DNA from 2 places in the Lichenihabitans psoromatis genome. Region 2 is predicted to be linked to the other one. Evidence: predicted binding sites of a transcription regulator. Region 2 holds the regulator's gene; the other holds the start of a gene.
What was found. The regulator HrcA, encoded in region 2, represses chaperone genes, less so after heat shock. The targets are predictions, from matches to a motif close to GTTAGCACTCNCNNNNNGNGAGTGCTAAC.
Positions count from the first base shown of each region.

Region 1: groES (co-chaperone GroES) is a predicted target of HrcA. The motif match lies at 4,763-4,791, and genes of this name have one in related genera.

Region 1 is NZ_CP036515.1:2,026,921-2,042,514, reverse strand. It holds rRNA gene EY713_RS09485 (16S ribosomal RNA) at 1-626, opposite strand, end outside; gene cpdR (cell cycle two-component system response regulator CpdR) at 1,301-1,681, shown strand; gene EY713_RS09475 (phosphatase PAP2 family protein) at 1,793-2,476, shown strand; gene groL (chaperonin GroEL) at 2,702-4,342, opposite strand; gene groES (co-chaperone GroES) at 4,399-4,686, opposite strand; gene EY713_RS09460 (MAPEG family protein) at 4,864-5,271, opposite strand; gene EY713_RS09455 (sensor histidine kinase) at 5,562-7,370, shown strand; gene EY713_RS09450 (response regulator) at 7,367-7,801, shown strand; gene EY713_RS09445 (sensor histidine kinase) at 7,808-8,869, shown strand; gene EY713_RS09440 (transglutaminase-like domain-containing protein) at 9,442-10,338, shown strand; gene EY713_RS09435 (transglutaminase family protein) at 10,456-11,409, shown strand; gene EY713_RS09430 (LysR family transcriptional regulator) at 11,504-12,400, shown strand; gene EY713_RS09425 (formate dehydrogenase subunit gamma) at 12,492-12,965, shown strand; gene EY713_RS09420 (formate dehydrogenase beta subunit) at 12,962-14,518, shown strand; gene fdhF (formate dehydrogenase subunit alpha) at 14,529-15,594, shown strand, end outside.
Region 2 is NZ_CP036515.1:2,498,181-2,513,774, forward strand. It holds gene mutS (DNA mismatch repair protein MutS) at 58-2,841, shown strand; gene EY713_RS11645 (quinone-dependent dihydroorotate dehydrogenase) at 2,846-3,922, opposite strand; gene EY713_RS11650 (DUF952 domain-containing protein) at 3,928-4,275, opposite strand; gene EY713_RS11655 (lysine--tRNA ligase) at 4,272-5,990, opposite strand; gene EY713_RS11660 (hypothetical protein) at 6,150-6,539, shown strand; gene rhuM (RhuM family protein) at 6,591-7,559, opposite strand; gene EY713_RS11670 (glycosyltransferase family 2 protein) at 7,633-9,462, opposite strand; gene EY713_RS11675 (transporter substrate-binding domain-containing protein) at 9,619-10,464, shown strand; gene EY713_RS11680 (SCO family protein) at 10,483-11,076, opposite strand; gene hrcA (heat-inducible transcriptional repressor HrcA) at 11,104-12,165, opposite strand; gene EY713_RS11690 (HAD family hydrolase) at 12,241-12,915, opposite strand; gene purS (phosphoribosylformylglycinamidine synthase subunit PurS) at 13,065-13,319, shown strand; gene purQ (phosphoribosylformylglycinamidine synthase subunit PurQ) at 13,316-13,999, shown strand; gene leuC (3-isopropylmalate dehydratase large subunit) at 14,063-15,484, opposite strand.

The DNA.
Region 1 (15,594 bases), 470 kb from region 2:
ACTCGCAGTTCCACTCACCTCTCCCGGACTCAAGACTTCCAGTATCAAAGGCAGTTCCAAGGTTGAGCCTTGGGATTTCACCTCTGACTTAAAAACCCGCCTACGCGCCCTTTACGCCCAGTTAATCCGAACAACGCTAGCCCCCTTCGTATTACCGCGGCTGCTGGCACGAAGTTAGCCGGGGCTTCTTCTCACGCTACCGTCATTATCGTCGCGTGCGAAAGAGCTTTACAACCCTAAGGCCTTCATCACTCACGCGGCATGGCTGGATCAGGCTTGCGCCCATTGTCCAATATTCCCCACTGCTGCCTCCCGTAGGAGTTTGGGCCGTGTCTCAGTCCCAATGTGGCTGGTCATCCTCTCAGACCAGCTACCGATCGTCGCCTTGGTGAGCCGTTACCAACACCAACTAGCTAATCGGACGCGGGCCATTCCTTCGGCGATAAATCATTCGCCCTCAGGCCGTATTCGGTATTAGCTTAAGTTTCCCCAAGTTATTCCGAACCGAAGGGTATGTTCCCACGTGTTACTCACCCGTCTGCCACTCACCTTGCGGTGCGTTCGACTTGCATGTGTTAAGCCTGCCGCCAGCGTTCGTTCTGAGCCAGGATCAAACTCTCAAGTTGTAGGCTTCAATAAAGAAACCACAGAGAATTTGCTCCGGCTAAGTCATCATTACACCCCTTCACAGAGGTCTCTCTTGACGAGTAACCCAGATCTCTCAAAACCCAACCTAGCAAAACTAAGCCAAATCCCAAGAAACCCAGATGTAACGTAGACCGCCAGATTATCCCATTCGATCGATTGCTCGATCCGCAAGGATATCAGACGCCGCCTACGTTTCTCTTTCTTCCGATTCAAATGTCAAACAGCGAAACTCAAGACGAAAAGCACCCCAGCCCAAAGACCAAAATACCCAAACGACAAAATCCAGCACCCCAGGGCCCTACCCGGTCGCTACCCCTACAAAATAATGCAGAAGATGGATCATCGCCGCCGCAGAACCAAACCTCGTTGGCCCCGCCGTCGATGACCGTCTTCTAGGGAAAGCCGCCGAGCCTGTCAACTCCCTAAATCACATAAAAATGACAGACAGGGCTGAACCCTAGGCAGATGGTGCCTCTTCCACAGGCATAGAACGCGCGCGCGTCTGAGCGTGATCCCGCTGCGTGGGATTGGCGCAACAGTGTCGGATCGTTCACGGGCGAGACGCGCAAAAACGACGATTCGGCCTCATTGTTTAACCTGTCATTCACACCGCCATAGCCCTATGATCGCTAAGATTTTAGGGAACTCACCGATGGACCTGAGCGACAATCCGATCACCAAGATCCTCCTGGCCGAAGACGATAACGACATGCGTCGGTTTCTGGTCAAGGCGCTACAAAATGCCGGCTATAACGTCGCCTCTTTCGACAATGGACTGTCGGCCTATCATCGCCTTCGGGAAGAGCCCTTCGAGCTTCTCCTCACCGATATCGTCATGCCGGAGATGGACGGGATCGAACTGGCCCGCCGCGCGACCGAACTCGACCCCGACATCAAGGTCATGTTCATTACGGGGTTTGCGGCGGTGGCGCTGAACCCCGACAACAATGCCCCGAAGGAAGCCAAGATCCTCTCCAAGCCCTTTCACTTGAAGGATCTTGTGGGCGAAGTGCAGCGCCTCCTCGCAGCCTAAGCACCAGGCTCGACGGAGAAACGCGTCTCACCTCGCTTGAGTGGGACCCGTCTGGCAGCTAACAGAACCATCTCGATCTTTCGAAGGGATGGCGCGCTGACCCACGACCGCTTGACGTCAACCCGCATCGTCGCAGGCAGCCTCGCGGCTGTCGCCCTCACCTGCCTCGTCTTCACGATCACGCCGAGCCTCGATCTCCGCGTCGCCTCGATCTTCGCGCTCGGCAACAACCAGTTCGTCGGTCAGACCCCGCTCGGCAACGCGCTGCGTCGGCTGTTCTACTGGACGCCCTTCTGTCTATTCGCCGTCATGCTCGCGCTCTACGGCATGCGGCAATTGATGCGGTCTAGGATCTGGGCGCCGACAGGCGTCGGCTTGATCTTCATGGCGCTCAGCCTCGCGATCGGGCCGGGCCTCCTGGTCAACACGCTGCTCAAGGATCATTCGCATCGGCCGAGGCCTTATCAGGTCACGCAATTTGGTGGCGATCAGGCCTTCAAACCATTCTATCGCTTCGATGGTGAGTGCCGACGCAATTGCTCCTTCGTGTCAGGAGAAGGCGCCGAAGCTTTTTGGACCCTCGCGCCCGCAGTGCTGGTGCCCCTACCCTGGCGACCGATCGCCATCGCGGCCGCTTTGGTGTTCGGCGCCGCCACGAGTCTGCTTCGGATCGCCTTCGGTGGGCATTTCCTGTCCGACTCAATCCTCGCGGGACTATTGACCTGGTTGGTGATCCTCGCCTGCTGGCGGCTCGTCACACGCCTGTTCGGCGTCAGACCAGATGGCGTCGTCTAGCCTCCCGAGCGAGGCCCACGACACTTAGCGACGACAACAAAGGGACGAGTTCCGGCCAAGCGAGAGTCGATCGGCGACCGGCGACCGGCGCGGGATCGACCATCGTTGCGGCTTGGGAAAGATCGGCCGGAGATCGGGACGACGCAGCCCACCGGCTGAACGAAAAAGAGCCCGGCTTTCGCCGGGCTCCCATTCTAACAAGCAGAGCTGACTGTACGGACGACTTTAGAAGTCCATACCGCCCATGCCGCCGCCGCCACCGCCCATCGGCATGGCCGGCTTGTCCTTGGGGGACTCGGCAACCATGGCCTCAGTGGTGATCAGCAAGCCGGCGACCGACGCCGCATCCTGAAGAGCGGTCCGAACAACCTTGGCCGGATCAACGATCCCGGCTTCGATCATGTCGACATATTCTTCCGTCTGGGCATTGTAGCCGAAGGTCTGCGAGGCATTCTCGAGAACCTTGCCGACCACGATCGAGCCTTCAACGCCGGCATTATCGGCGATCTGACGGATCGGGGCTTCAAGCGCCTTCGAGATGATGTTGATGCCAGCCTGAACGTCCGGGATGTCGCTCTTCAGCTTCAACACGGCCGCCTTGGCGCGCAGCAGTGCAATACCGCCGCCGGGGACGATGCCTTCTTCAACGGCCGCGCGGGTCGCATTGAGGGCGTCGTCGACGCGATCCTTCTTCTCTTTGACTTCGACTTCGGTCGAGCCGCCGACGCGGATGACCGCGACGCCACCGGCCAACTTGGCCAGACGCTCCTGAAGCTTCTCACGGTCGTAGTCCGAGGTGGTCTCCTCGATCTGCGCCTTGATCTGCGCGATACGGCCGTCAATGTCGGACTTTTCGCCATGACCGTCAATGATCGTGGTGGTCTCCTTGTCGATACGGATCCGCTTGGCGCGGCCCAGCATCTGGAGCGTGACGGATTCAAGCTTGATGCCGAGTTCCTCGGAGATCATCTGGCCCTGAGTCAGGATCGAAATGTCTTCGAGCATCGCCTTGCGGCGATCGCCGAAGCCCGGAGCCTTGACGGCTGCGACCTTGAGGCCACCACGGAGCTTGTTGACCACGAGCGTGGCAAGAGCCTCGCCTTCGATGTCTTCGGCGATGATGACGAGCGGCTTGCCGGTCTGCACGACGGCTTCGAGAACCGGCAGCATGGCCTGAAGCGACGACAGCTTCTTCTCGTGGATGAGGATGTAGGGATCCTCGAGCTCGGCAACCATCTTCTCGGCGTTGGTGATGAAGTAGGGCGAGAGATAGCCGCGATCGAACTGCATGCCTTCGACGACGTCGAGTTCAGTCTCAGAGGTCTTGGCCTCTTCGACCGTGATGACGCCCTCGTTGCCGACCTTCTGCATCGCCTTGGCGATCATCTGGCCGATTTCCTTGTCGCCGTTCGACGAAATGGTGCCGACCTGAGCGACTTCGTCCGACGAGTTGATCTTCTTCGAACGCGACTTGATATCCTCGAGAGCTGCCGTCACGGCCATGTCGACGCCGCGCTTCAGATCCATCGGGTTCATGCCGGCTGCGACATATTTGGTGCCTTCACGAACGATGGCCTGAGCCAGAACGGTCGCGGTGGTGGTGCCGTCGCCGGCCTTGTCGTTGGTCTTCGAGGCCACTTCGCGCACCATCTGGGCGCCCATGTTCTCGAACTTGTCTTCGAGCTCGATTTCCTTGGCGACCGTCACACCGTCCTTGGTGATGCGGGGCGCGCCGAAGGACTTGTCGATCACGACGTTACGACCCTTGGGGCCGAGCGTAACCTTGACCGCATTGGCCAGAATGTCGACGCCGCGAAGCATGCGATCGCGGGCGTCGGACGAGAAACGTACGTCTTTAGCTGCCATGTTGATAGTCTCCTGAACCGTAGTTCAAATCTTGAAAGATGGATCGAGGCTCGAGGTCAGCCGACGACGCCCATGATGTCGCTCTCCTTCATGATAAGGAGATCTTGGCCGTCGATCTTGACTTCCGTGCCCGACCATTTGCCGAACAGAACCTTGTCGCCAGCCTTCACGTCGAGGGGGGTCAGCTTACCGCTTTCGTCGCGACCACCAGGTCCGACCGCGATGATCTCGCCTTCCTGAGGCTTCTCCTTGGCGGTGTCCGGGATGATGATGCCGCCCTTGGTCTTTTCTTCGCCTTCGAGGCGCTTGACGACCACACGGTCGTGCAGGGGACGAAAGTTCATGATGAATGTCCTATCGATACGGACCGGGAGCCTTCGCGAAGGCGCCGCGCGGTGCCAAAGCCGAGTGCCGATGCAGGTTGGCACTCTCGTGTGTCGAGTGCCAAAGCAGGCAGCGCCTATCTACGGACTCGCCCGTGAGGTGTCAAGATCGGCTCGCTTTTTGCCGCCGGAACCATCTCAGGACAGGCAGTCTGTGAGAACGAGGCACAGACCCAACGTCGCGACCAGCCAGACCAAGGTTCGAACATAAGGAACGCCGAACCAATAGAGCGGCACATAGATAACTCGCCCGGCCAAGTAGAGTTCAGCCCCCAGCACCGAAAGCGAGCCGTTGCGACCCGCCAGATGCGCGATCGCGACCGCGCCGAGGAACATTGGCAAGGTCTCCATCAGATTGCTTTGCGCTCGGATCAGGCGCGCGGTGCGACCCGAATAGCTCATCACGTCGTCGCGCGGCCCAGCCCCCCACGAGCGCGGTTCCTGCATGCGTTTGCCGATCCCCGCCAAGCCGAGTTGGACGAGAGCCAGGACGATGCTCCAACCCGCCAAGACGAGATCTTGGGTCACCAGATCGTTTTGCGTCACGAGGATTCCTGCGGTTGCGGCTGCGCGAACGGCGTCCTTTTGAGGCTCTTACCAAACGCGTGCAAGAGTGCCGACCCCCAAGATCCAAATAGACCGGCGCGGCAACACCACGAAAACGCTTGCTTTTGATGGCGTGGTAACGACCGCTGGGGTCGCCGGAGCAGACGATCCTGCACCTTTATGGCCCAAGGCACCCGCATGGTCGATGATGCAATCGCCTCAACCGCAGCATGTCGCGCCGGCTCGTGTCGCCTTGTCCTCGCCCCGCGCAGGCGAGGGTGGGTCGATCCATGATGGTTCAGCGACGCCGAGGCCCGGGCGCCATCCTCAGCCGCTTCACCCTCAAGCAAACCAGCACACTGATGGGCTCGCTCGGGCTTGTCCTCATCATTCTCACGTCCAGCTTCATCGTTTGGCACGAGCGTCAGACGCTCTTCGAAGAAGCGGAAGCCCACGCAGAGCAGTCGGCCTATTTTCTCGCCGACCACGCCAAACGCCTCTTCGAGGTCTCGGATATCGCGCTGCACGCGACCTTGAACGCCACCGCCGGTCGCGATTGGGACAACATCGAGCAGTCGAAGGACCTCGGAACCGACATGAGGAGCATGAATGCCATGCTGCCCTATGTGGACGACATCTGGCTCGTGGACGAAACCGGCCGCGTGCGACGAGCCACCGTGCCCGATCTACCCACCATCGTTTCGATGGCCGACCGGGCGGTATTCCGCAACGCCCAGCAGGCCGGCGACAAGCTCATCATCGGCGAGCCGATTGTCGGTCGCGTCTCGCATAAGCCGACCTTTCTAGTGGCCCGACGGATCGAGGCAGCCGACGGACGCTTTCGCGGTTTGGTGGCCGCCTCGATGGCGCTGTCTTACTTCACCGATTATTGGCAGCGGTTGGACGTGCGCAACGACGAGCGGATCGACCTCATCCGCGACGGCACGGGAGAAGTCTTGGCGCGCTATCCCGACCTCAAGACGATGCGGGCCCCTCACACGATCGGCCCCAGCGTGCTGGCAGCGGCGGCACTCGCGCCCGACGATGGCACCTTCGAGCCCGGCCCCCATCAATTCGGCTATTATCATCGCGTCGGCGATCTGCCCGTCTTCGTGGCGGTCGTCTTCCGCGACGGCGTCATCGACGCGCGCTGGCGAGCGTGGCTCTGGCGTTTCATCCCCTATGCGGCTGGCGCCTTCGTGGCGCTCGCCGGCATCATGATGCTGGGTCGCCGTCTGGCGCGTCGCGAGAGCCGCTCGCGGCGTGAGGTCGAAGCCGCACGGGCCATGCTCAGCGCGTCCAACACGCGGTTGGAACAGCGGGTCGCGGAGCGAACGGCCGATTTGCAGGAGACAAACCGTGAGGTGCAGCGGTTCGCCTATATCGTGAGCCACGATCTGCGTGCCCCGCTTGTCAACATCATGGGCTTCACGTCGGAACTGGACGGCCTTCGTGGACAATTATTCGCCGCAGGATCACCGGGCGCTCGAGCCGATGCACCCGACACGGTGAAAGCCGACTTCGATGAGGCGATCGGCTTCATCCAATCGTCGATCGACAAGATGGACAGGCTGATCAAAGCGATCCTCAGCTTGTCGCGTCAAGGCCAGCGGCACTTTCGACCGGAGGCGCTCGACATGGACCGTCTCATGCGCTCGATCGCGGACGGTGTCGCCCACAGGGTTCAGCGCTCCGGAGCCACGATCACGATCGCACCGCTGCCGCGTCTCATCGCAGATCGCATCGCGGTCGAGCAGGTGTTTTCCAACCTGGTCGAGAATGCGGTCAAATATCCGCAGCCGGGGGTCCCCGGTCGGATCCACATCGCGGCCGACGAATCCGCCACGACCGTGACATTCGAGGTGAGCGACAACGGGAGGGGTATCGAGCCGCAGGATCGCGAGCGCGTCTTCGAACTTTTTCGTCGGGCCGGGCAACAGGACGAGCCGGGCGAAGGCATCGGGCTTGCCAACGTGCGCTCGCTGGTTCGAAGACTGCAAGGCACCATCCGGCTCGATAGTAAGCCAGGGCTCGGCAGCGTCTTTACGGTAGTGCTGCCGAAAGCCGCCGACATGACGGAGGACGATGGATCATCATGACCCTACCGACCATCATCATGATCGAGGATGACGAGGGTCATGCTCGGTTAATCGAAAAGAACCTCCGCCGCGCAGGCGTCGAAAACGAGATCGTGCATTTCGGCGATGGAGCCAGCGCGCTCGCTCACCTTTTCCAACAGCGCGGGTTGCCGGCGGATCGCAAGGCTACTCCGCTGCTGATCCTGCTCGATCTCAACCTGCCGGACATGAGCGGCGCCGAGGTGCTGAAACGCGTCAAGGAGAATAGCATCTTGAAGCGGCTACCGGTCATCATGTTGACCACAACCGACGACAAGCTTGAAATCCAACGCTGCTATGACCTTGGCTGCAACGTCTACATCACCAAACCGGTGATTTATCAAAATTTCGCCGAGGCGGTGAGACAGCTCGGGCTGTTTCTATCCGTCATGCAGGTTCCCGAGCCGGCCTGACCTCACGTGACATCCGCCCGTATTCTTTACATCGACGACGACCCAGCCCTGCTTCGGCTTATCGAGCGGCAATTGCAGAGGCGTGGCTATGCGGTCGAGGCGGTCTCGAGCGGCGAGGATGGCTTGGCCCGCATCGCGGCCGGTACGATCGATTGCGTGGCGCTTGACCATTATATGCCGGGACAGGACGGTCTCACGACGCTGCTTCGCATTTGCGACCTGCCCGATCCACCGCCCGTCATCTACGTGACAGGCACCAACGAAAGCAGCATCGCGGTCGCGGCCCTCAAGGCGGGCGCAGCCGATTACGTGGTCAAAGACGTTCAAGGCGCTTTCTATGATCTGCTCGATGCAGCGATCCGCTCGGCGATCGAAAGCACGGCCTTACGCCGGCAAAAAGCGGAAACGGACCGTGAGATCAGGGCGGCACGAGACCGCTTCGAGGCCCTGGCGGCAGAGCGGCAAGTGCTGATGCGCGAGGTCAATCACCGGGTCGGCAACAGCCTTCAACTCGTCGCAGCCTTCTTGCACATGCAGGCAAGTTCGGCCGATGCGGCCACACGCGCGGCATTGGCCGATGCGAACCGGCGGGTTCTGGCGATCGCCCAGGTCCATCGTCGGCTCTATGCGTCGGACGACGTGACGGCCGTTGCGCTGCATCATTATCTGGCCGGACTGATCGAGGATCTTCGCCAGTCCGCCGATGCACAGGAAGCCACGTCGCAACTCGTGCTGCTGGCCGACGAGATCGAGATCAACCCGGACACCGCGGTGACAATCGGCATCATCGTGACGGAACTCGTCATCAATGCGATGAAATATGCCTATCCGACCGGAAGCGGTCCCATCCGCGTGCGGCTCGAGGCCGTGACCTGTCGCCAAACGCGCCTGATCGTCGAGGATGAAGGGGTCGGCAAAGTCGCCACAGAAAAGTCCGGCACCAGGACCGGGATCGGTCGATCAATCGTTAAGGCGATGGCAACAAAGCTTGCGACGACGGTCGAATATCGCAGCGACGGACCGGGGACGCACGCATCCATGCTGTTTTCAAACACCGACAGCATCTAAGGTCTGTTCGATGCCGATAACGGCGGCGCAAGATCGAATGCGCCAAACGTATCTCGACGAGCCTATCTGCTGTAAAATTACCACAGACAATAAAATATAAAAGGGCGCCTCGTTACACAGCTTGCCTTTGCGGCAATGCAGCATAGTATTACCCATGCGACGTTGGTTGTCGCATGCCCTTCTTGGGCGTTTCCTCCCTAGACTCTGGGCCGCTTTTAGCGGTCCTTTTTTTTGGACCATCGCAGGTGTGCTAATTTGACCAGCTCGGTATAAAACGCAAGCCGTCGACCTCAAAAATAGACATTAAATCTGCGATTTTTCCAAATTGCCTTTTTTTTAGTCATAACGTCTACGCCGATTGGCCGAGGCGCCGTCGCGGCGATGGAAGAGACGCTCATCTTGCGCAACCTCTCGACGGGATCAGCGCTTAAAAAAACGGGGTCAGGCGGATCGCGCTGCCATTATGGCGCAAATGATGCTCAGTTCGTCCATGGGAGACGGCGGGTATCGATCCGAAAGGCATTCGACCCGTCGCCGACCTTCCGCTTGTTGAAACTGACGGTGATCCGACGATGAAAATACGCTGCGGCTTCGACATCACATATTTCTGTAACATCCCCACCCCGATGCTCTTTCTTCTCAGCGTGCATCCGTCGCGCGAGCAGGATCTGTTGACGCCACAGCAGATCACCTTCACGCCCCAGGTCGCCTCGCGCGTTTATACGGATGCTTTCGGCAATCGCGTCACCCGCATCCTTGCGCCTGTCGGCGAAACCCGCCTGACCAGCGACTTTCTTATTCGCGATAGCGGGCTTGAAGACGAATATGCGCCTCATGCCAAGGAAATTCCGGTCGAGGAGCTGCCCGACGATGTTTTAGTGTTCCTGCTGGCAAGCCGCTATTGCGACACCGAGGCGTTGAGCAACCTCGCTTGGTCGCTGTTCGGCAATAGTCCGCGCGGATGGCAACGTGTCGAAGCCATCGTGGCCTATGCCAACCAGCGCATCAGCTTCGGCTATGCTCATGCGCGCAACACGCGGACGGCGAGCGAAGGCCATGCCGAGCAGGTCGGCGTGTGCCGCGACTTTGCTCATCTCGCGGTCACCTTATGCCGCTGCATGAATATTCCGGCACGCTATTGCACCGGCTACCTCGGCGACATCGGAGTCCCGGTCGGCGATACGCCGATGGATTTCAGCGCCTGGTTCGAAGTGTTCCTGGATGGCCGCTGGTACACGTTTGACGCCCGGCACAAACATGCTCGGATCGGCCGGATCGTCATGGCGCGTGGCCGGGACGCGACCGATGTGGCGATCTCCACAGCTTTCGGCCCGGCCAATCTCGTCGGCTTTACCGTCGTGACCGACGAAATTCCGGATGATGTGAATATGGGGACCCTCCCCTCGATCGAATCGATAGCAGAGGCCTCCGCCGATGAGCCGCTTCGCAGCCCGCAATCGGGGCGATAAGGCGCGGGAAAGCCCAAATAAAACGATTGATCCCACGTCGCTGAATGTGCGGAGTGCAGCGATCGATGATCGACGGGGGCATGTCGCTGCCCTTGTCGATCGAACCTTGAGACATCCATGTCGGTTTTATCGGTTCGCCATCTGACGACCTACAGCTACAAAACACCGGTTCGCTTCGGCGAACACCGGATCATGTTTCGGCCCCGCGACAGCTATGACCAGCGGCTGATCTCCTCCGATCTCGTGATCGATCCAGAACCTCGACGTCTCCGCTGGCTCCATGATGTGTTCGGCAATTGCGTCGCGATCGCCAGCTTTTCAAAGCCGGCCGCACAGCTGCGATTCGACACGCGAATCGTGCTCGACCACACGCCGCTGAACACACCCGATTTCTCGATAGAGGATTTTGCGCGGACCTATCCGTTCACCTATGGGCCGGACGAGATGCCGGATCTCGCGCGCCTGATCGAGCGACAATATCTCGACCCCGAACACGCGCTCGATCAATGGGTCCGGCGCTTCGTGCATCGTGGACGCGAGACCGAAACTGCCAAATTGCTGATGACCATGACCTACGCGATCAAGGAGAGCTTCACCTATTCCAGGCGGCTTGAACACGGCACACAAGATCCGATCACGACGTTGACGACCCGCAAGGGGACCTGCCGAGACTTCGCGGTGCTGATGATCGAAGCCGCGCGCGCCCTCGGGCTCGCGGCCCGGTTCGTGTCGGGCTATCTCAATGTTCCGTCTGACGCGGGCGACACCTCTCACAAGGGCGGTGGCAACACCCATGCGTGGTGCCAGATCTATCTGCCCGGCGCGGGGTGGGTCGAGTTCGACCCGACGAACGGCATCGTCGGCAACCGCGATCTGATCCGTGTCGCAGTCGCTCGCGACCCGCGTCAGGCCGTGCCGCTCTCGGGCACGTATTTCGGCGACGCCGCCGCCTTTTCGGGCATGACCGTCAGCGTGGATGTCCGCGAGATCGCGCCCTTTCATCCCACCCTGCAAGATCTCGACGATGCCGCGCTGGGCGAAGGACCGCACGACCGCGCTGTCCTGGCCTAAGAGGCGACGCAAGCTGGGCGAACGGATGCGATACGTGCGCGCAATCCAGCCGCTTGCGGCGGGTGTTCGACTGATGGATGCGATATAAAGCGCGATGATCGACAAGCTCGAATATGTCGTCGCTTTGGCGCGTGAGAAACATTTCGGTCGCGCCGCCGATCTGTGCGGCGTCACGCAACCGACCTTGTCGGCAGGCTTGAAGCAGCTGGAAGATACGCTCGGCATCCTCATCGTGCAGAGGAGTTCCCGCTTCTTGGGCTTTACGCCCGAGGGCGAGCGCGTGCTGGCCTGGGCGCGCCGCATGGTTGGCGACGCGCAGGCGATGCGCCAGGAAATCAAGGCGTTGAAACACGGCCTGAGCGGACATTTACGGATTGCCGCGATCCCATCGGCGCTTCCGATCGTCGCAGGCTTGACCACAGGCTTCGCTCAACGCCATCCGGCGGTTCGCTTTTCGGTGATGTCCCGCACGTCCGACGACATCCTGAGAAAGCTGGAAAATTTCGAGATCGATGCGGGGGTCACCTACATCGACAATGAAAGCCTGACCCATGTCCGAATGCTGCCGCTGTATTACGAGCGCTACCGCTATGTGACGGCTCGGATCTCCGCGCCGCCGCGTGACGACACGATCGCCTGGCGTTCAGTCGGTGAACGGCCGCTTTGTCTGCTCACGCGAGACATGCAGAACCGGCGGATTATTGACAAAGTCAGCCAAGCGGCCGGCATTACGCTGTCGCCCCGGCTCGAAACGGATTCGATGATCGTCCTCTTGTCGCATGTCAAAACGGGCTTTTGGTCAAGCATCCTACCAGCCGCCTTGGTCGACCTTTCGGTTTTACCCGCCGACATCGTCGCTCTGCCGATCGTCGGGCCCGAGCTCGCAAATCTGATCGGCTTGGTGGTACCGGATCGTAATCCGATGACCACGTTGGTGCAGGCGCTGTTTGCCGAAACCACGCAGCGCCCGAGTGCTGCCGAAACGGCATAATAGACAAACTCTATCAAGCGACGGTTTTACGACCTTGTTTTTCGCTGACTTATGACAATTCTAAACAGCGAAACAAACAAGCGGAACCGTGATGTCAGGGATCGAAACGTGGAGTGCGGCTCGTGCCAGCGAGATTATCGCCGGCCAGCAACATCTTGATGGTGCAACGCTTCCAATCTTGCATGCACTGCAGCATGCGTTCGGCTACGTCGATCCACAAGCCGTTCACCTGATCGCAGATGCGCTTAATCTGTCGAAAGCCGAGGTCTTCGGGACGATCAGCTTCTATCACGATTTCCGCAGCAAACCTGCTGGCCGCCATGTGCTGAAACTCTGCCGCGCCGAAGCGTGTCAGGCGATGGGAGCGGTGGCGCTACATCAGCATTGCCGGACGCGACATGGGATCGATTGGCACGACACGACGCCCGATGGCGAGCTGACGCTGGAGCCGGTGTTCTGTCTCGGCCTCTGTGCGACCGCGCCGGCCGCGTTGCTCGACGACAAGCCTTTGGCGCGGCTGACGACGGGCAAGATCGACGCTCAGATCGAGGGGCTGTCGCGATGACATCTGTGCTTTACATTCCGACCGATGCGGCCGCTCTCGCGGTCGGTGCGGATGAGGTGGCGGCCGCCTTCCAGGCTGAAATCAGTCGGCGCGGCCTTGATGTCCAGATTGTCCGAACCGGGTCGCGCGGCCTGTTCTGGCTCGAACCCATGATCGAGATCAATCAGGATGGTGGGCGCATCGCCTACGGTCCTGTCGAGCCGGATGACGTCGCAGGTTTGCTGGATGCCGGGCTGATGCTGGGCGGCGACCACAGGCTGCGGCTCGGTCCGCCGGATGAGATCCCGTATCTGAAAGCGCAGACACGGTTGACCTTCGCGCGCTGCGGCCTCGTCGATCCCATTTCGGTCGCGGATTATCGGGCTCATGGCGGTTATGTCGGGCTCGACCGCGCGCTCGCGATGGACGCGACCGCCATCGTCGACGAGGTGAAGCTGTCCGGCCTGCGCGGGCGCGGCGGTGCCGGGTTCCCGACTGGCATCAAGTGGAACACGGTCCGGTTGGCCGTCGACAACCAGAAATATATCGTCTGCAACGCCGACGAGGGCGACAGCGGAACATTCGCCGATCGCATGCTGATGGAGGGCGATCCGCTATCGCTCGTCGAAGGCATGACGATTGCGGCTCTCGCGGTCGGGGCCACCAAAGGTTTCATTTACATCCGATCGGAATATCCGCATGCCTTCGCGGCGATGAACCGCGCCATCCTGGCCGCGACCGAGGCGGGCTATCTCGGGCCGTCGGTGGCCGGTTCCGGTCATGCTTTCACGATTGAGGCGCGGCTGGGCGCGGGCGCCTATATCTGCGGCGAGGAAACCTCGTTGCTCGAGAGCCTCGAAGGGCGGCGTGGGCTCGTGCGTGCCAAGCCGCCGCTTCCGGCCCTCAAAGGGTTGTTCGGCAAACCCACGGTCGTCAATAACGTTATGTCGCTCGCGACCGTGCCGTGGATCATGGCGAACGGGGCGCAGGCTTATGCCGATTTCGGCATGGGCCGCTCGCGTGGGACGCTGCCGATCCAACTCGCCGGCAACATCAAGCAGGGTGGATTGATCGAAACGGCCTTCGGCCTGACGCTTCGGCAAGTGCTGGATCAGTTCGGCGGCGGCACCGCGACCGGGCGACCCATCCGCGCCGTCCAGGTCGGTGGTCCGCTCGGGGCGTATTTTCCCGATCGCCTTTTTGATACGCCAATGGATTACGAGGCGTTCGCGGCCGTTAAAGGCTTGATCGGCCATGGCGGCATCGTCGTTTTCGACGACACGGTGGATCTCGCGCATCAGGCGCGTTTCGCCTTTGAATTCTGCGCTCAGGAAAGCTGCGGCAAGTGCACCCCCTGCCGGATCGGCGCGACCCGCGGCGTCGAGACGATGGACAAGGTGCTGTCGGGCGTCGAGCGCGCCAAGAATCTCGAGCTGATCGACGACCTCTGTCAGTTGATGACCGAAGCCTCGCTCTGCGCCATGGGCGGGTTGACCCCCGTGCCGGTGTTGAGCGCCATCACGCATTTCCCCGACGACTTCAACCGTGCGCCGCTGCTTGCGGCCGCCGAATGAGGACCTGAGCATGGCTCTGATCAAGGAACTCGACACCGGCACCCCGATCCGCGTCAGCGGAACGACCGTGACGCTAACGATTGATGGGGAGCGGATCACCGTTCCGGCCGGCACCTCCGTCATGGCGGCGGCTTCGCTGAAGGGCACCAAGATCCCGAAGCTCTGCGCCACCGATGCGCTGGAGGCTTTCGGATCCTGTCGCATGTGCCTCGTGGAGATCGAGGGGCGGCGCGGCACGCCGGCCTCCTGCACGACGCCCGCCGAAGACAATATGGTGGTCAAGACCCAGACCGACCGACTTGCAAAATTGCGCCGCGGCGTGATGGAGCTTTATATCTCCGACCATCCGCTCAATTGTCTGACGTGCTCGGCCAACGGGGATTGCGAGTTGCAGGATACGGCCGGTCAGGTCGGCCTACGCGAGGTTCGCTACGGATATAATGGCGAGAACCACACCCACGCCCCGACCGATAGCTCGAACCCCTATTTCACCTTCGAATCCTCGAAATGCATCGTCTGCTCGCGCTGCGTGCGAGCCTGCGAAGAGGTGCAAGGCACTTTCGCGCTGACGATCCAGGGGCGCGGCTTTGACTCAAAGGTCTCGCCCGGCGGCATGGATTTCTTCAGCTCGGAATGCGTCTCCTGCGGGGCCTGCGTGCAAGCCTGCCCGACCGCGACCTTGAACGAAAAATCCGTGATCGCCATGGGCCATCCGGAACATTCCGAAGTGACGACCTGCGCTTATTGCGGCGTCGGCTGCTCGTTCAAGGCCGAAATGCAGGGCGACAAGGTCGTTCGCATGGTGCCGTTCAAGGACGGCAAAGCCAACGAGGGTCATTCCTGCGTCAAGGGCCGCTTCGCTTATGGGTATGCGACCCACAAGGACCGCATCACCAAGCCGATGATCCGCGCCAAGATCACCGATCCGTGGCAGGAGGTGACGTGGGCCGAGGCGATCGCCCATGCGGCGTCCGAGTTCAAGCGGATCCAAGCGCAATATGGCCGTGATTCGATCGGCGGTATTACCTCGTCCCGTTGCACCAATGAAGAAACGTATCTAGTTCAAAAGCTGGTGC
Region 2 (15,594 bases):
GTGAAGAACGCGATGCGCGCGGATGCGCCGCCCCCCGGGTTTTGCTAGCGTCGGCCGATGACCGATGCCGTCCGTACTACCCCCGCGACTGCTGTTTCGCTTCCTGCGCCACAGATCGCCGCCGCGACGGCGGAGGATCGCGTGACCCCGATGATGGCGCAATATCTCGGCATCAAGGCGGCCCATCCCGATTGCCTGCTGTTTTATCGAATGGGGGATTTCTTCGAACTCTTCCTGGCGGATGCGGAGGTCGCGGCACGAGCCCTCAATATCGTTCTGACCAAGCGCGGAAAACACCAGGGCGAGGATATCGCCATGTGCGGCGTGCCGGTCGATCGCAGCGATGATTACCTGCATCGGCTGATCGCGCTTGGCCACCGGGTGGCGGTTTGCGAACAGATCGAAGATCCGGCAGAGGCCAAGAAGCGCGGCAATAAATCCGTTGTCAAACGCGCTGTGGTTCGGCTGGTGACGCCCGGCACCTTGACCGAGGACCGCCTGCTCGAGCCGGCCCGCGCCAACACGCTGCTGTCGTTGGTGCGGTTGCGCCAGGGCGAGGCTGAATGGCTTTACGGATACGCCGCTGTCGATATCTCGACTGGTGCCTTCACGGTCGGCGATGTGGCGGAAGCCGCCGTTCCGGCTCTGATCGCCCGATTGGAGCCGAGCGAGATCGTCGTGCCGGACGCGATGAATGCCGAGCCCACAGTCGCGCTCATGCTGCAGGAATCAGGTGCGGCCATCACGCCCGTGGCGCGTGAATTCGCCGACAGCACGATGGCCGACCGGCGGTTGCGGGACTGGTACGGGGTCGAGACCCTCGATGGGTTTGGCGCCTTTTCGCGAGCCGAAATCGCCGCTGCCGCATCGGCCGTGGCTTACGTGACGCAAACGCAGGTCGGCGCCCGCCCCCATTTGCGAGCGCCGGCGCGATCCGAACGCGGGCAGGCGATGGAGATCGACGCCGCAACGCGGGCCAATCTCGAACTCACCCGCACCATGTCGGGCGAGCGGACCGGATCGCTGCTGGCCGCCATCGACATGACGGTGACGTCGGCCGGCGCGCGCTTGCTGGCCGAACGGCTTGCCGGGCCTCTGACGGAGCCGTACGCAATCGCGGCGCGCCAGGATGCCGTCGGATTCGTGCAGGCGGATGCACGGCTTCGGTCCAGCGTGCGGAGCTTGCTGAAAGCGACCCCTGATCTTAGCCGGGCTGTGTCGCGCTTGGCGCTCGACCGTGGCGGCCCGCGTGATCTTGCGGCCTTGCGTGACGGGATCGCGGCCGCATGGGCGGTTGGCACCCGGCTGAAGCAGGCCGCCGATCTCCCGGTCGACCTGTCAGCCGCTGCCGACGTCGCGCTGCGGATCGATCCGGCGCTCGGTGACCTGCTGAAAGCCGCTCTGGCCGATGACCTGCCGCTGGCCCGGCGAGACGGCGGCTTTGTACGAGTTGGCTATGATCCAGCGCTCGACGACATCCGTACGTTGCGGGACGACACGCGGCTCGTCGTGGCCGGCCTCCAAGCGCGCTATGCGGAGCAGAGCGGCGCAAAGCAGCTCAAGATCAAGCACAACAACTTTCTCGGCTTCTTCATCGAAGTGCCGCAAGTGCTTGGCGAGCAATGGTTACGGCCTCCTCACAATGCGCTTTTTATCCACCGGCAGACCATGACCGGCGCGATGCGGTTCTCGACGACCGAACTGGCCGAACTCGACGCGAAGATCGCCTCCGCTGGAGACCGGGCTCTGGCGGCTGAACTCGACATCTTTGCGCGCCTCGCCACGGCGGTGCTAGATCAGACCAACCCGATCCGCGCCGCCTCCGATGCGCTGGCGATGGTGGATGTGACTTGTGGTCTCGCCGAGATCGCGACGGCGCGCAATTGGGTGAGGCCGATCGTCGACGGCACCTTGGCTTTCGCGATCGATGGCGGCCGGCATCCCGTCGTGGAAGCGGCCTTGAAGCTGCGCGGCATCAGCTTTGTGGCGAATGATTGCGATCTCTCCGGCACCGCGTCGACGTCGGGCAACCGCAAGAAGAACGCGGCGGGGGGGCGTATCGCGGTGGTGACCGGCCCCAACATGGCTGGTAAATCCACTTTCCTTCGACAGAACGCGCTGATCGCCATTCTGGCGCAGATCGGATCTTATGTGCCCGCGACGGCGGCCCATATCGGGGTCGTCGACCGGTTGTTTTCCCGCGTCGGCGCGGCCGACGATCTCGCGCGGGGCCGTTCGACCTTCATGGTCGAGATGGTCGAAGCCGCCGCGATCCTCAATCAGGCGGGCCCGCAATCGCTGGTCATCCTCGATGAGTTGGGGCGCGGCACCGCGACGTTTGACGGCCTGTCGATCGCCTGGGCCGCCATCGAGCATCTGCACGAGGTGAACCGGACACGCGGGTTGTTCGCAACGCATTTCCACGAATTGACGCAGCTCAGCAAGAAGCTCCCCCGCCTGACCAACCTGACCATGCGGGTCACGGATTGGAACGGCGAGGTCATCTTCCTGCATGAGGTGATGGCCGGCGCGGCCGATCGCTCCTACGGCATCCAGGTCGCTAAATTGGCGGGGCTTCCTGCCGCCGCCGTCGAGCGCGCCCGCGTGCTGCTGGCCGAGCTTGAGGCAAGCCAGCGTGCCGCGCCGGTAGCTCGGATGATCGACGACCTGCCTCTCTTCGCGCTGCTCGATCGACCAGCGCCGACACAAACGGCGCACCGGCCCGACCTCTTGCGCGAGGCGCTCGACGCCATCGATCCCGACGATCTAACGCCGCGTGCCGCGCTCGAGGCGCTCTATACGCTCAAGCGGATGCGACGCGATGGTCAGCCAACGTCGTAGAAGTTTAGGCTTGCGACGCCAATGCCGCGGCATCTCGGCCGATTTGGCTGGCGAGGGTGTCGGAGCCGAGTCCCTCGATCAGCCCGCGCTTGATGCGCCCGATGAGGCTCGGGCCTTGGAACACCAGCGCGCTGTAGAGTTGCACGAGGCTCGCTCCGGCGCGGATTTTGGCGAGCGTCGTTGCTGCGTCCGAAATACCGCCAACCCCGACGAGCGGGAATTGCCCTTCGACGCGCAGGAACGTCGCGGCCAGCATGGCGGTCGAGGGTCCGAAAAGGGGGCGACCGGAGAGCCCGCCGGCTTCGCGTGCCGTATGGCGATGGTGCAACGACGCGGGTCGGGCCAGCGTCGTATTCGACACGATCATCCCGTCGAGCTTGCGGTCTCGCGCGACGCGCACGACGTCGTCGAGTGCCGCGAGATCGAGGTCGGGTGCGATCTTCAGCAGCACCGGCACACGGCCGTGCAAGGCGCTCGCCGCATCGCGCGCGTCGAGCGACCGCGCCAGCAGGTCGTCCAGCGCCGAGGCGGCCTGGAGATCGCGCAAGCCCGGCGTATTGGGTGACGAGACGTTGATGGTGAAATAGCTCGCCACATCGGCGAAAACCGTGATCCCGGCTGCGTAATCGGCGGCGCGGTCGGTCGCATCCTTGTTGGCCCCGATATTCACCCCGACGATCCCGCCGCGCGCCTTGCGGCTCATGAGCCGCGCATGCGCCGCAGGATGGCCGCCACTGTTGAAGCCATAACGGTTGATCAACGCGCCATCCTCCGGCAAGCGGAAGGCGCGGGGACGGGGATTTCCGGGCTGCGGCTTCGGCGTCACGGTACCGATTTCGGCAAAGCCAAAGCCAAGGCCGAGCAAAGCGTCCGGCACGTCGGCATTCTTGTCGAACCCCGCCGCAATGCCGAGCGGATTGGAAAACGCGAGCCCGAACGCCGCGACTGCGAGACGCGGATCGTCGGGCGCAGGGCGGGAGGATGACGCGAGGCGGAGCGCCTTGATGATCAAACCATGCGCGGTTTCAGGATCGAGACGCAGCAGGGCCGGATGCAGCAGCGCGCCGACTGCGCCGAACAGGCCGCTCACGCGAAGCCGTTTGGGAAGACATGCCGTCCCCCGGCGTCGAGCGGCAGCGGCTCGGCCCATCGCACCGCCGTCATCGGCAGGGAAGCGAAGAGATGCGGGAACAGGGCACCCCCGCGCGAGGGCTCCCACTTCAGCGCGTCGCCGAGCGCAGCGGCATCCACCGCGACGAGGAGCAGATCGGTCTGCCCAGCAAAATGCTTGGCTGCCGTTTCGCGTGCTTGCGCGGCGGTCGAGAAATGGATGAAGCCATCCGCCGCGTCGATCGGCGCGCCCTTGTAGACGCCCGAGGCCTCAGCGGCGCGCCACGGCACCTCGGGTGTGATCTTGTAAATCAGACCGGTCACGGAACGCTCGACGTTTGGCGCTCGGCCAGGAAGGCCGCATGGTCCTCGATCAACGTGCCGTCGAGCGCCTTGCCGATGAGGGCGCGGGTCTCGGGCAGGCCATAGAGTGCCGCAAAGGAGCCGAAGCGCGGCCCTTTCGCCTCGCCGAGCAGCACCTGATACAGCATGTTGAACCAGTCGTTCGATACGCCGGGCCGCTCCGGCGTCGCGGTCTTGGCTTTGAAGTCCTGATAACGCGGGATCGGGCGGGCGATGTCGTAAAGTGCGGTCTGGATCTCCTCGGCGCCGCTGCCCGGCGGCAGAGCGCCCAGCATGTCGGACAATGCCTGGAGAGCGCTCCGCTCGACCTCGTCGGCCGCGCGATATTGCTTGGCCGGCCGCACGAAGTCCCGATAGTAGCGCACCGCATAATGCACCAGCCGATCGAGGCGCGGATGGGTCTCGGGCGAGGCGTCCGGCGCATAATTGCGGAGGAAGCCCCACAGCACCGTCGCATCCTCGGTATTGGCGACCGCCACGAGGTTGAGCAGCATGACGAACGACACCGAGGTGCCGCCATCGGCCGTCAGCCGCTCAGGGGCGGGCGGATTTCCGGAATGAATGTGCCAGACAGGATTGCCAAGCCGCTCGCGCCAGCCCTGGCGGGGATAGGCGTCGAGGAAGGTCAGGTAATCGTCGACGGCGCGCGGGATCACGTCGAAGAACAAACGCTTGGCGGCGGTCGGCTTCGCATACATGAACAGCGATAGGCTTTCGGGCGACGCATAGGTCAGCCAATCGTCGATCGTGAGGCCGTTGCCCTTCGACTTCGAGATTTTCTGGCCTTGTTCATCGAGGAACAACTCGTAGTTGAATCCGTCCGGCGGCTCCGAGCCAAGCGCGCGACAGATGCGGCCTGAGAGCTTCACCGAGTCGATGAGATCCTTGCCGGCCATTTCATAGTCGACGCCGAGTGCATGCCACCGCATCGCCCAATCGGGCTTCCACTGCAGCTTGCAATGACCGCCCGTGACGGGCGTAACATAGAGCATGTTGGTGACGGGATCGCGCCAGGAGATCGTTCCGGCAGCCGCATCGTGGCTTTCGAGCGCAACCTGCATGACAACGCCGGTTTCCGGATGGATCGGCAGGAACGGCGAATAGCTCGCGGCCCGCTCTTCGCGAAAGCTCGGGAGCATGATCGCCATGATGGCGTCGTAGCGCTCCAGCATCAGAAGAAGCGCGGCGTCGAACTCCCCGGCCGCATAAGCCTGCGTCGACGATACGAAGGAATAGTCGAAGCCGAACTGGTCGAGAAAGCTCCGCAGGCGTGCATTGTTGTGCGCGCCGAAGCTCTCGTGTGTGCCGAATGGATCGGGGACCTGCGTCAGCGGCTTGCCAAGAAAGGGCAGCATCGCGTCGCGGTTGGGGATGTTGTCCGGCACCTTTCGCAGGCCGTCCATATCGTCCGAAAAGGCGACCAGCCGCGTCGGAATAGTGTCGTCGGTCAAGATGCGGAACGCATGCCGCACCATGGTGGTGCGTGCCACTTCGCCGAAGGTGCCGATATGCGGCAGGCCCGATGGACCGTAGCCGGTTTCGAAGAGAACCTCGGTCTGCCCGGTGCGCTTGACCCGCGCGATCAATTTGCGCGCTTCCTCGAACGGCCAGGCAGTGGCAGTCTGCACGAAGGCAGAAAAGTCGTCGTCGAGGGCAGCGATCGGGTCGGGGGGCATGGGCGAGTTAAGTCCGGTGCTTTGGATCAAAGAAGGATGTCAACGCTCTAAAGCAGATCGACGGACCTCGCACGCGCGAAATGCGATGGACGATGGCGGGAGCAGCATCGGAACAAAACCCCAGTCGCAAGCTTAGCAGTCACAAACGGAGTATAATCGATGATCGCTCGTGAAATTCTGGCGCAAGCTGCCGCGACCGCGAGTGTCGCAATCCTTCTGGCTGCGCTGGGCGCGAGTGCTGCGCGCGCACAAGCCTATGAGAACCCCAACCTCCCCCGTAGCCCCTACGCGTTGCCGGTCCCGCAATTCAATGGCAGCGTCGACGAGCCGGACGGGGAGGATGCGGCCCATCCGCAAGGCAGCTGGCGTCATTGGGGCGACACCCGCAACGAGGGTCAGGTGTTTCAGCAATTATTCGCGCCGGGCGGGGTTGCGGGCGGAGCGCCAGGCTACGCTTACGGTCCCGAAGGCCTTCTGCCGCCGCCGGTCATCGAGGACCCGCGTCGCGTCCGCTTCTGCCGCCGCCACCCTGACCGCTGCGCAGAGTAACGCTGCGCGCACCGATCTCACGCAGCCCGACAAGCCGTCGGTTTGCGTCTGTCAGGTCAGAGCCGCTTTCGGGCGGTTCTTCGCCTTGAGGATGTAGCGGGCATATTCCGCCTGGGCGTGGCGAATGGCCCGCGCGGCATGGAAATCCTTATGCCGAGTGAGCACCGGATAATCGTTCAAGCGCAAAAGGTCGTCCAGCGCCCTCGATAGCTCTGCCATCGTCATCCGATGGCCGCGCGCGGCGTGTTGCTGGACCAGCAAAAGAAACTGCTCGCATAAGGTATGCACGATGAAGAGTTCGTGCTGATCGAGGTAGTTTTGCGCGATTCGCGCCTCGTCCATGCTCGGCACCGCGCCATCGAAACGCTGCAGACCCATGGCGAGTTTGTCGTGGTCGGCACGCTCGAGAATGAGGTCGGGGGGTGTTTCGCCCGTCACCGCATAGGCGAATTTATCCTCGAGCATGGTCGTGAAGCGTTTGCTGGCGTCGCTGTCGGCCGCATAATCGTCTGCGCTCGCGGCGAAGAAGGCGCGCACGCTCTCGTAGATGTTGGTCTCCTCGGCGCGGATTGCCCGCAGCCGCGCCGCCAGCGTGTCGCGCGTCTCCCGGTCGGATCGCAGCCGCCTTTGATCCAGCACGAAGCCATCGACCATCAGCGCCCGCAAGGTGCGGCTGGCCCATTGCCGAAAAGCCGTGGCTTTCTTCGAATTGGCCCGATAGCCGACCGATAGGATCATATCGAGGTTGTATCGCTCTGCCGCTGCGGCAGCAGCATCGCCTTCGGAGGCCGTCCGCACGGCGCGCACTGTGGTTTCGGCGTTCAACTCGCCCTCGGCCAGCACGGCTTCGATATGTTTCACGATGGTGGCGACCGGCGTTTTCAACAGCGCCGCCATATCGGCGGGTGTCGCCCAGATCGTCTCGCTCCGCAGGTCGAGCTCGAAATCCTGGGGCTGGTCCTCGGCCGCGAACCGGACGAGTTCGAATTCGAGTTGGTCGGCGGCCGCCGCTTTGGGCATGGTTGGAGGTTCCAGGAAAAGGATCGGTCAGACCCTCAACGAGCGGGGGCGGTATTGGCTCCACCATCGCCCATCATGTCGGCCGCACGCGATTCTTGGCCAAGCCATGCTCCGTCTTGGTCCACACATGCGGACGGCCCATCATCTCGAACAACGCCTGCCATGTCGCATAGCTCAACAGCAGTAGATAGGGCGGCAGCATCGCCACATAGATGGCCGTGTCGAACAGGCGGCGGCGTCTGATCCCGACCGCGATGGGCAGGACCACACTGGCGATGCCCGAGACGATCAAGAGGGCCGACAGAAAGGTCCAAGCCCAATCGGCGCTGGTATGCGGCGACAACAGCGGCCCGAACGTCGCCTGCAGCAACACGCCCGCCACGAAAACCGGGCCGAGCAGCGAACTCGCGATCGTGCCGCAGAGGATCGCGAAGATCGCAGAACCGCCGGCCAGCCCAAGGTCTGCGAACAGGCGTGCCGGATTACGGCTATGGGTCTGGAGCGTTACCATCCAGCCTTTCTGCCAGCGGCACCGCTGCCCCAACCACGCTTTGAGCCGATAGGGCGCTTCTTCCAAGGTGGACGATTGGAGCACGTCGACCCGATAGCCGAAGCGGGCCAGGCGAATGCCGAGATCGATATCCTCGGTCACGTTCCAGGCATCCCACCCGTTGACGCGACGCAGGGCGTTTACCCGAAAATGGTTCGACGTTCCGCCGAGCGCGATCGGCAACCCGAGCCGGGCCAGCCCCGGATTGATCACGTCGAACAAGGCCGCATATTCAAGGGTAAACACACGCGTGATCCAGCTGTCGGCGCTGTTGTCGATGGCGAGCCGGGCCTGCACGCAGGCGAGGTCGTCGCCGCTGCGCTCAAATCGATCCACCGCCTTGCGGAGCTGGTCGGGCTGCGGTCGATCCTCGGCATCATAGACCACCAGGAAGCTTCCGCGCGTGAATTGCAGCGCGACGTTGAGGGCGCGGGGCTTGGTCTGCGGTACGCCCGCCGGCGCAATGAGAATCTCGAACCGATCCGGCAGATGCTCGGTCTGCAGTGCATCGATGGTGTCGCGGTCGCTGGTTTCGACCACCATCTTGATATCGAGACGCGCGGCAGGATAGTCGAGCCTCCGGAGCGCTGCGACGAGGTCGGGCACGACCCTCGCCTCGCGATAGAGCGGCACCACGATCGTATAGATCGGCAGGCTGCTGTCGGTCCGTCGGGGTTGCGGATCCGAGATGGTTCCGAAACTCCACATCGTCGCGTGCAAGCGTACATAGACCATGGCAAGGAACAGCAACGAGAACAGCAGACACAGTGCAGCGAGCGTCGCTTCGGGCCAGAACCACGCCCCGACCATCATGGCGCAACCGAGGATGGAGGCAGAAAGGCGTTGGTGTCGGCTCCAGCCCGCACGCGCCGACAAGGTCTCGTTCCAATCCGGCAGCCCGTGGCTCGCAGCCGTGACGATGGCTCGCCGATGATGCAATCGGATGAGCGCGGCAAGCCGTTGCGGTGACGTGATGGCCATGCGCTCGTGGTCTCGCCAACGACCTTGCGCCAGTCGGCCGAGCACGAGCGCGAGGCCCGCGCCTCGAGGCGCCAGCACGTAATCGAGCCCCTGCGGGTTGGGAGAGAGCCGCACCATTTCGACCCGCATGGCATTGTCGAGATGCTGGTCGCCGCTGATCGGCAGAGGCTTATGCATGTAGGCGACGCCGAGATGATGGGCCAGCAACTCGTAGAAATGCTGTGCCGACATCGCGCCTTCGGCCAGCAACGCCCGATCGGCCGACACATCGGTGTCTTCCGCGCTCGCGGCTGCACGACGCAGGATGGCGCGGTCGATGCCATAAAGCACCAGAAACGCGATTTCGATCGGCAGCTTATCCCGATCGCTCATCCGTGTTGGCACGAGCCGGCAGAGATGCGCGAGGGGCCGTGAGGCAGGGAAAACACGCGATCGCCTTCCATGAAGCCGATACCAGCACCATGACGACGGCACCGGCATAAGATAGCGTGCGTCGATGGCGCGGAACAAGCCGAAGGAAGCCTCTCGGTGAAGATTGTTTACGTTACGTCAGGCGTGGTTCTGCTGGGCTTGATGGCGGCAAGTGGAGGCGCGCGCGCATCGGACGGCTTGGTCGTCGTGCCGAGCTTCGTCGACCCGCAGCATCATATCGAAAAGCCCAGCATGGATCCGGCTCAGACCATTCAGTTTCTGACCAGCGACGATTACCCGCCCTTTAACTTCACCGCGCCCGACGGGTCGCTGGCAGGGTTTAACATCGATCTCGCGCATGCGGTCTGCGATGAGTTGAAGGTCACCTGCACGATTCAGGCGCGTGGATGGGAGACTCTGGTCCCGGCGCTCGACGCCCATGCCGGCGACGCCGTGGTGGCCTCGATCGCGATCACGGCCAAGACCCGCGAGACGGTCGATTTTTCCATGCCGGTGACACGCACTCCGGCCCGGTTCGCCGGCAGAACCGGGCATGTGCCAACCTCCGTTCTGCCAGAGACGGTGGGGTCGCTTCGCATCGGGGTGCAGACCGCCACCGCCCATGCGGCCTATCTTGCGGCGTTTTTCCCGCTCGCCAACGTGAAGACATTCACGGATCCCGACTCACTCCGGGCCGCGCTCAAGGTCGGCGAGATCGATCTGATGTTCGCCGACGGGGTATCGACGGCTCTCTGGCTGAACGGCACGGCGGCGTCGGGCTGTTGCACTTTCGCAGGCGGGGCGTTCACCGAAAGCCGCTACTTCGGCGAAGGCAGCGGCATCGCGGTTCGAAAAGGGGATGCGCCGCTTCGGCAGGCCCTCGACTACGCGCTTGAGCGGCTGTCTCAACGCGGCGTGATCGGCGATCTCTATCTCAAATATTTTCCGATTGGATACTATTGAGCGCGAGCCGATCGCGGATCAGAGATCGCGCCTGAATTCTTCGGCGGCGGCCTCGGGCTTTTGGCTCAAGTTTAACGCATTCACGAAGCGGCCGTCCCGATCCATGACATAGACGACTGCCGTGTGATCCATGGAATAGTCACCGTCTTTCGTCGGCACCTTCTTGGCATAAACCTTATAGGCCTTTTCGACCGCCCTGATGGCCTCTGGGGTGCCGGTCAGTCCGGATATGCGGGAATCGAAACTCGAGAGATAGTCTTTCATGACGGCGGGTGTGTCGCGTTCCGGATCGACCGTGATGAACAGGGCCGAGACCGGTTCTCTCGTGCCATAGGCATTCAGCATTTGGGTCAGATCCGACAAGGTCGTCGGGCAGACGTCCGGGCAATGCGTATAGCCGAAGAACACGATCATCGGCTTGCCTGCGAAATCGGCTCGCGTGACCGCCTTCCCGTTTTGATCGACCAGCGCGAAGTCACCGCCGACGCTTGATGCAAGCGGCACATGCTGCGGCATCGTCACGGTCCATATCGCAAGGCCAAGTGCCACGATCCCGATCAGCAAGGCGATCGGTACGACAGGGGAGCGGGAGAGGCCGCCGGTGCGGGACATAGGATCGCTTTCGAGTTGCGCGGCCGGTCAGCCGCCGCCGACTACGCGCGAGACGACGCGGGCCGTGAAATCCACCATGGGCACAACCCGGGCATAATTCAGACGCGTCGGCCCGATGATGCCGAGGACGCCGATAATCCGATGCGTGCTGTCACGGAACGGCGCCGCGATCATCGATGAGCCGGAGAGGGAAAACAGCTTATTCTCCGAGCCGATGAAAATCCGTACGCCTTCGCCGCTTTCGGCACGGTGCAAAAGCTCGATCACATCGGTCTTGCTTTCGAGATCGGCAAACAGCAGCCGAATGCGCTCGAGATCCTCGATCGCGGTCAGATCCTCCAACAGATTGGCTTGCCCGCGCACGATCAACTGGCGGCTTCCCCCTTGCAGTCCAGCCCAACTTGCCAGCCCCGAATCGACCAACCGCTCGGTGATAGAGTCGAGTTCGGTTTCGGCAGCGCGGCGTTCGGTCTCGATCTCGGTCCGGGCTTCGGCGAGAGTGCGGCCCCGGATGCGGGCGTTGAGATAATTTCCCGCTTCGACCAAGGCGGAGGCGGGGAGGCCGGGCGAGGTCGCGATCACGCGGTTCTCGACATTGCCGTCCTCGCCGACCAGGATCGTCAGCGCGCGTTCGGCATCAAGGCGCAGAAACTCGATATGTTTGATCCGGTCGTTGTCCTTGCTGGTCACGACCACGCCGGCGCCGCGCGTCAGTCCGGACAGAAGGCTCGACGCCTCGCCGAGCGCATCTTCAAAGCTGCGCGACTCGGACGCCGCCCGCACCTCGGTTTCGATGCGACGCCGTTCTTCGTCGCCGACGTCGCCGACTTGCAGCATCGCATCGACGAAGAAGCGCAGGCCTGTTTGGGTCGGAAGCCGACCGGCGCTCGTATGCGGCGCATAGACCAGCCCGAGTTGTTCCAGATCCTGCATCACGGAGCGGATCGAGGCGGGCGACAGCGCTCTCGGCAGTAGACGAGAGAGATGTCGCGAGCCGACGGGCTCACCGGTCGCCAGATAAGAATCGACGATGTGTTTGAAGATGTCGCGCGAGCGTTCGTTCAGCGATGCGAGAGTGCCCGTCGTCAACGGTTCCGCCAAGCGTGGAAGGGTAATGACATCATTCGATCATGCCGCTCGACAGCGCTTGGTGCAAGCGACGCATCAACGCATGCCAAGGCCGATCCGTTGCGCGACGTCGCTCCAGGTGGCCTCCACCGAGGCAGCGCCGGCGGCCAACAGCCCAGCCGCATGACCCGAGGGGATATGGCTGCCGCCGACATAGCCGATCACCCGCATGCCGGCGGCGGCTCCGCCTTCGGCCCCGAACACTGAATCCTCGATCACGATACAACGGTCGGGCGCGACCTCCATTTTGCGAGCCGCATAAAGAAAGATATCCGGCGCCGGCTTCCCCCGTGCCACCTGATGGGAGCTGAACACCGCCTCGTCGAAATAGCCTGCGAGGCCCGTCAATTCGAGACTGAGCCGGATCCGCTCCGGGTTGGACGACGAGGCGACGCATCGCTTGACGCCGTCGAGACGATCGAGGAACGCCTTGACGCCCTGCGTCGGTTGCAGGTCGCGCTCGAAGGCGCGTCGGGTCGCTGGCCAGAGTGCCTCGGTCACCCCATCCGGAATATCCATGTGGGTCGCTTGCGCGATCTTCTGCAGAACGTCGGCCTGCTTCATGCCGAAGCAGTCGGCCACCATGGCGGTCGTGGCCGGCACACCCGCGCGGTTGAGCACGTCGACGAAAGCTGCGAACGCCAGTTGCTCGCTATCGACCAGGACGCCGTCACAGTCGAAAATCAGCAAATCGCAATACGCCAGCATCATGGCCCCCTTGTCCCGTCTCAAGCGACCTAAGGGGTGGAGCCGCATACTGACAAGGTTTTTCAGTCCGATGCGATGATCCGGGCCACCGGTTGCGTCGCGCCGCCCACGCCTTTAAGCCAGGGTCACAATCCACTCACTCGGGTTTCTCCATGCTGGCTCGCGTTTCCGTCACTCTCAAATCAGGTGTCCTCGATCCGCAGGGTAAAGCGATCGAGGGAGCCTTGCAGTCTCTCGGGATCCAGGGGATCGGCAGCATTCGTCAGGGCAAGCTCTTCGAGATTGAACTCGACGCGCATGACCATACCGACGCGCAGGATCTTTTGCGGCAGGCGTGCGACCGGCTGCTGGCCAATACCGTGATCGAGAATTACGCGATCGAGATCCTGGAAGGGTCAGCGTCGTGAAATCGGCGGTCATCACCTTCCCGGGGATCAACCGGGAACGCGATGCCGCCCGAGCCTTGCATCGGGTGTCAGGGCAGCAACCTGCCATGGTGTGGCATGCCGATACGGCGCTGCCGGACGGCACGGATCTCGTGGTGCTGCCGGGCGGCTTCTCCTACGGCGACTATCTCCGCTGTGGCGCGATCGCGGCGCGGTCGCCGATCATGGACGCAGTCCGCCACCACGCCGCGCGTGGCGGCTTGGTCCTGGCGATCTGCAATGGATTTCAGATTGCCTGCGAGGCTGGGTTATTGCCCGGCGTCTTGGTCCGCAACGCCAATCTGCGCTTTCTCTGCCATTTCCAGCACGTCAGCGTGGAGCGGAACGACACGGCCTTCACGCGGCGCTTTGACGAGGGCGAGGCAGCCGAATTCTGCGTCGCGCATGGCGAAGGAAATTACACGGCCGACGCGGAGACGATCGCGCGGCTGGAGGGCGAGGGCCGCGTGGCGTTCCGCTACTGCGACAAGACCGGGGCCATCGGTGGCCAATCCAACCCGAACGGGTCGGAGCGGAACATCGCAGGCATTTATTCGGAAAATCTCAAAGTGCTCGGCTTGATGCCGCATCCAGAAAACCTGATCGATCCGCTGGTCGGCGGCACCGACGGGCTCAAGCTGTTCGAGAGCCTCGCGGCCTAAGGCATCAAAGAAAAAGCCTTCCTGTTACGACAGGAAGGCTTTGTATTGAGTCGATCGCCTCGTTCAGGCGATGTCGCGAACGTCGACGAAATGACCCGCGATCGCCGCCGCTGCCGCCATGGCCGGCGAAACGAGATGGCTGCGGCCTTTGAAACCCTGACGACCCTCGAAGTTTCGGTTCGACGTGGTGGCGCAACGCTCGCCCGGCTTCAGCTTATCGGGGTTCATCGCGAGGCACATCGAGCAGCCCGGCTCACGCCAATCGAAACCTGCCGCCTTGAAGATGAGGTCGAGCCCTTCGGCTTCGGCTTGTTCCTTCACAAGACCCGAACCCGGCACGATCATGGCGTCGACGGTCGCGGCCACGGTCTTGCCTTCGACGATCTTGGCGACCGCACGCAAATCTTCAATCCGTCCATTGGTGCAGGAGCCGATGAAGACGCGATCGAGCCTCAGATCCTGGATCCGCTCGCCCCCTTTAAGGCCCATATAATCGAGCGCACGGGCGATCGAATGGCGCTTGTCGTCCGTCTCGCCATCCTCGATCCGCGGCACTGTTCCGGCCACGGAAGTGACGTCTTCCGGGCTGGTACCCCAAGACACGATCGGCGGCAGGTTGGCGGCATCGAGATGCACGATCTTATCGTAATGGGCGCCCTGGTCGGTCTGTAGCGTCCGCCAATAGGCGACAGCCTGGTCCCATGTCTCGCCCGTGGGCGCCATCGGGCGACCCTTCAGATAATCGAAGGTCTTGTCATCGGGAGCCACGAGACCGGCACGCGCGCCGCCTTCGATCGACATGTTGCAGATCGTCATTCGGCCTTCCATCGAGAGCGCGCGAATGGCTTCGCCCGCATATTCGATGACGTGGCCGGTGCCCCCGGCTGTCCCGATCTCGCCGATGATCGCCAAAATGATGTCTTTGGCGGTGACGCCGTGCGGAAGCACGCCATCGACCTGAACGAGCATGTTCTTGGCTTTGCCCTGGATCAAAGTCTGGGTCGCGAGCACATGCTCGACTTCCGAGGTGCCGATCCCATGCGCCAAGGCGCCGAACGCGCCATGCGTCGAGGTGTGGCTGTCGCCGCAGACGATCGTCGTGCCCGGCAAGGTGAAACCCTGCTCGGGACCGATGATATGGACGATGCCCTGGCGACGATCGAGTTCGTTGAAATATTGGATGCCGAACTCGCGCGCATTCTCGGCCAAGGTCTCGACCTGAATGCGGCTTTCGGGGTCGCTGATGCCGAGGCGACGGTCGGAGGTCGGCACGTTATGGTCGACCACAGCCAAAGTCTTTTGCGGCGCATGAACACCACGTCCGGCCAAACGCAGACCTTCAAACGCCTGCGGGCTGGTCACTTCGTGCACAAGATGGCGGTCGATATAGAGGAGGCACGTCCCATCGTCCTGCTGGTCGACCACGTGGTCGTCCCAGATCTTGTCGTACAATGTGCGCGGGGTCCCTGAATGCGTCGCAACCATGATGGCCTGATCCTGATCTTGTGCCGCGACCAGAGGTGGCTCGACGACAACGGACCTGCAAGGTCCGGATCGACCCAACCTTCATGGGTCATGCGCCCGCGTTAACGAAG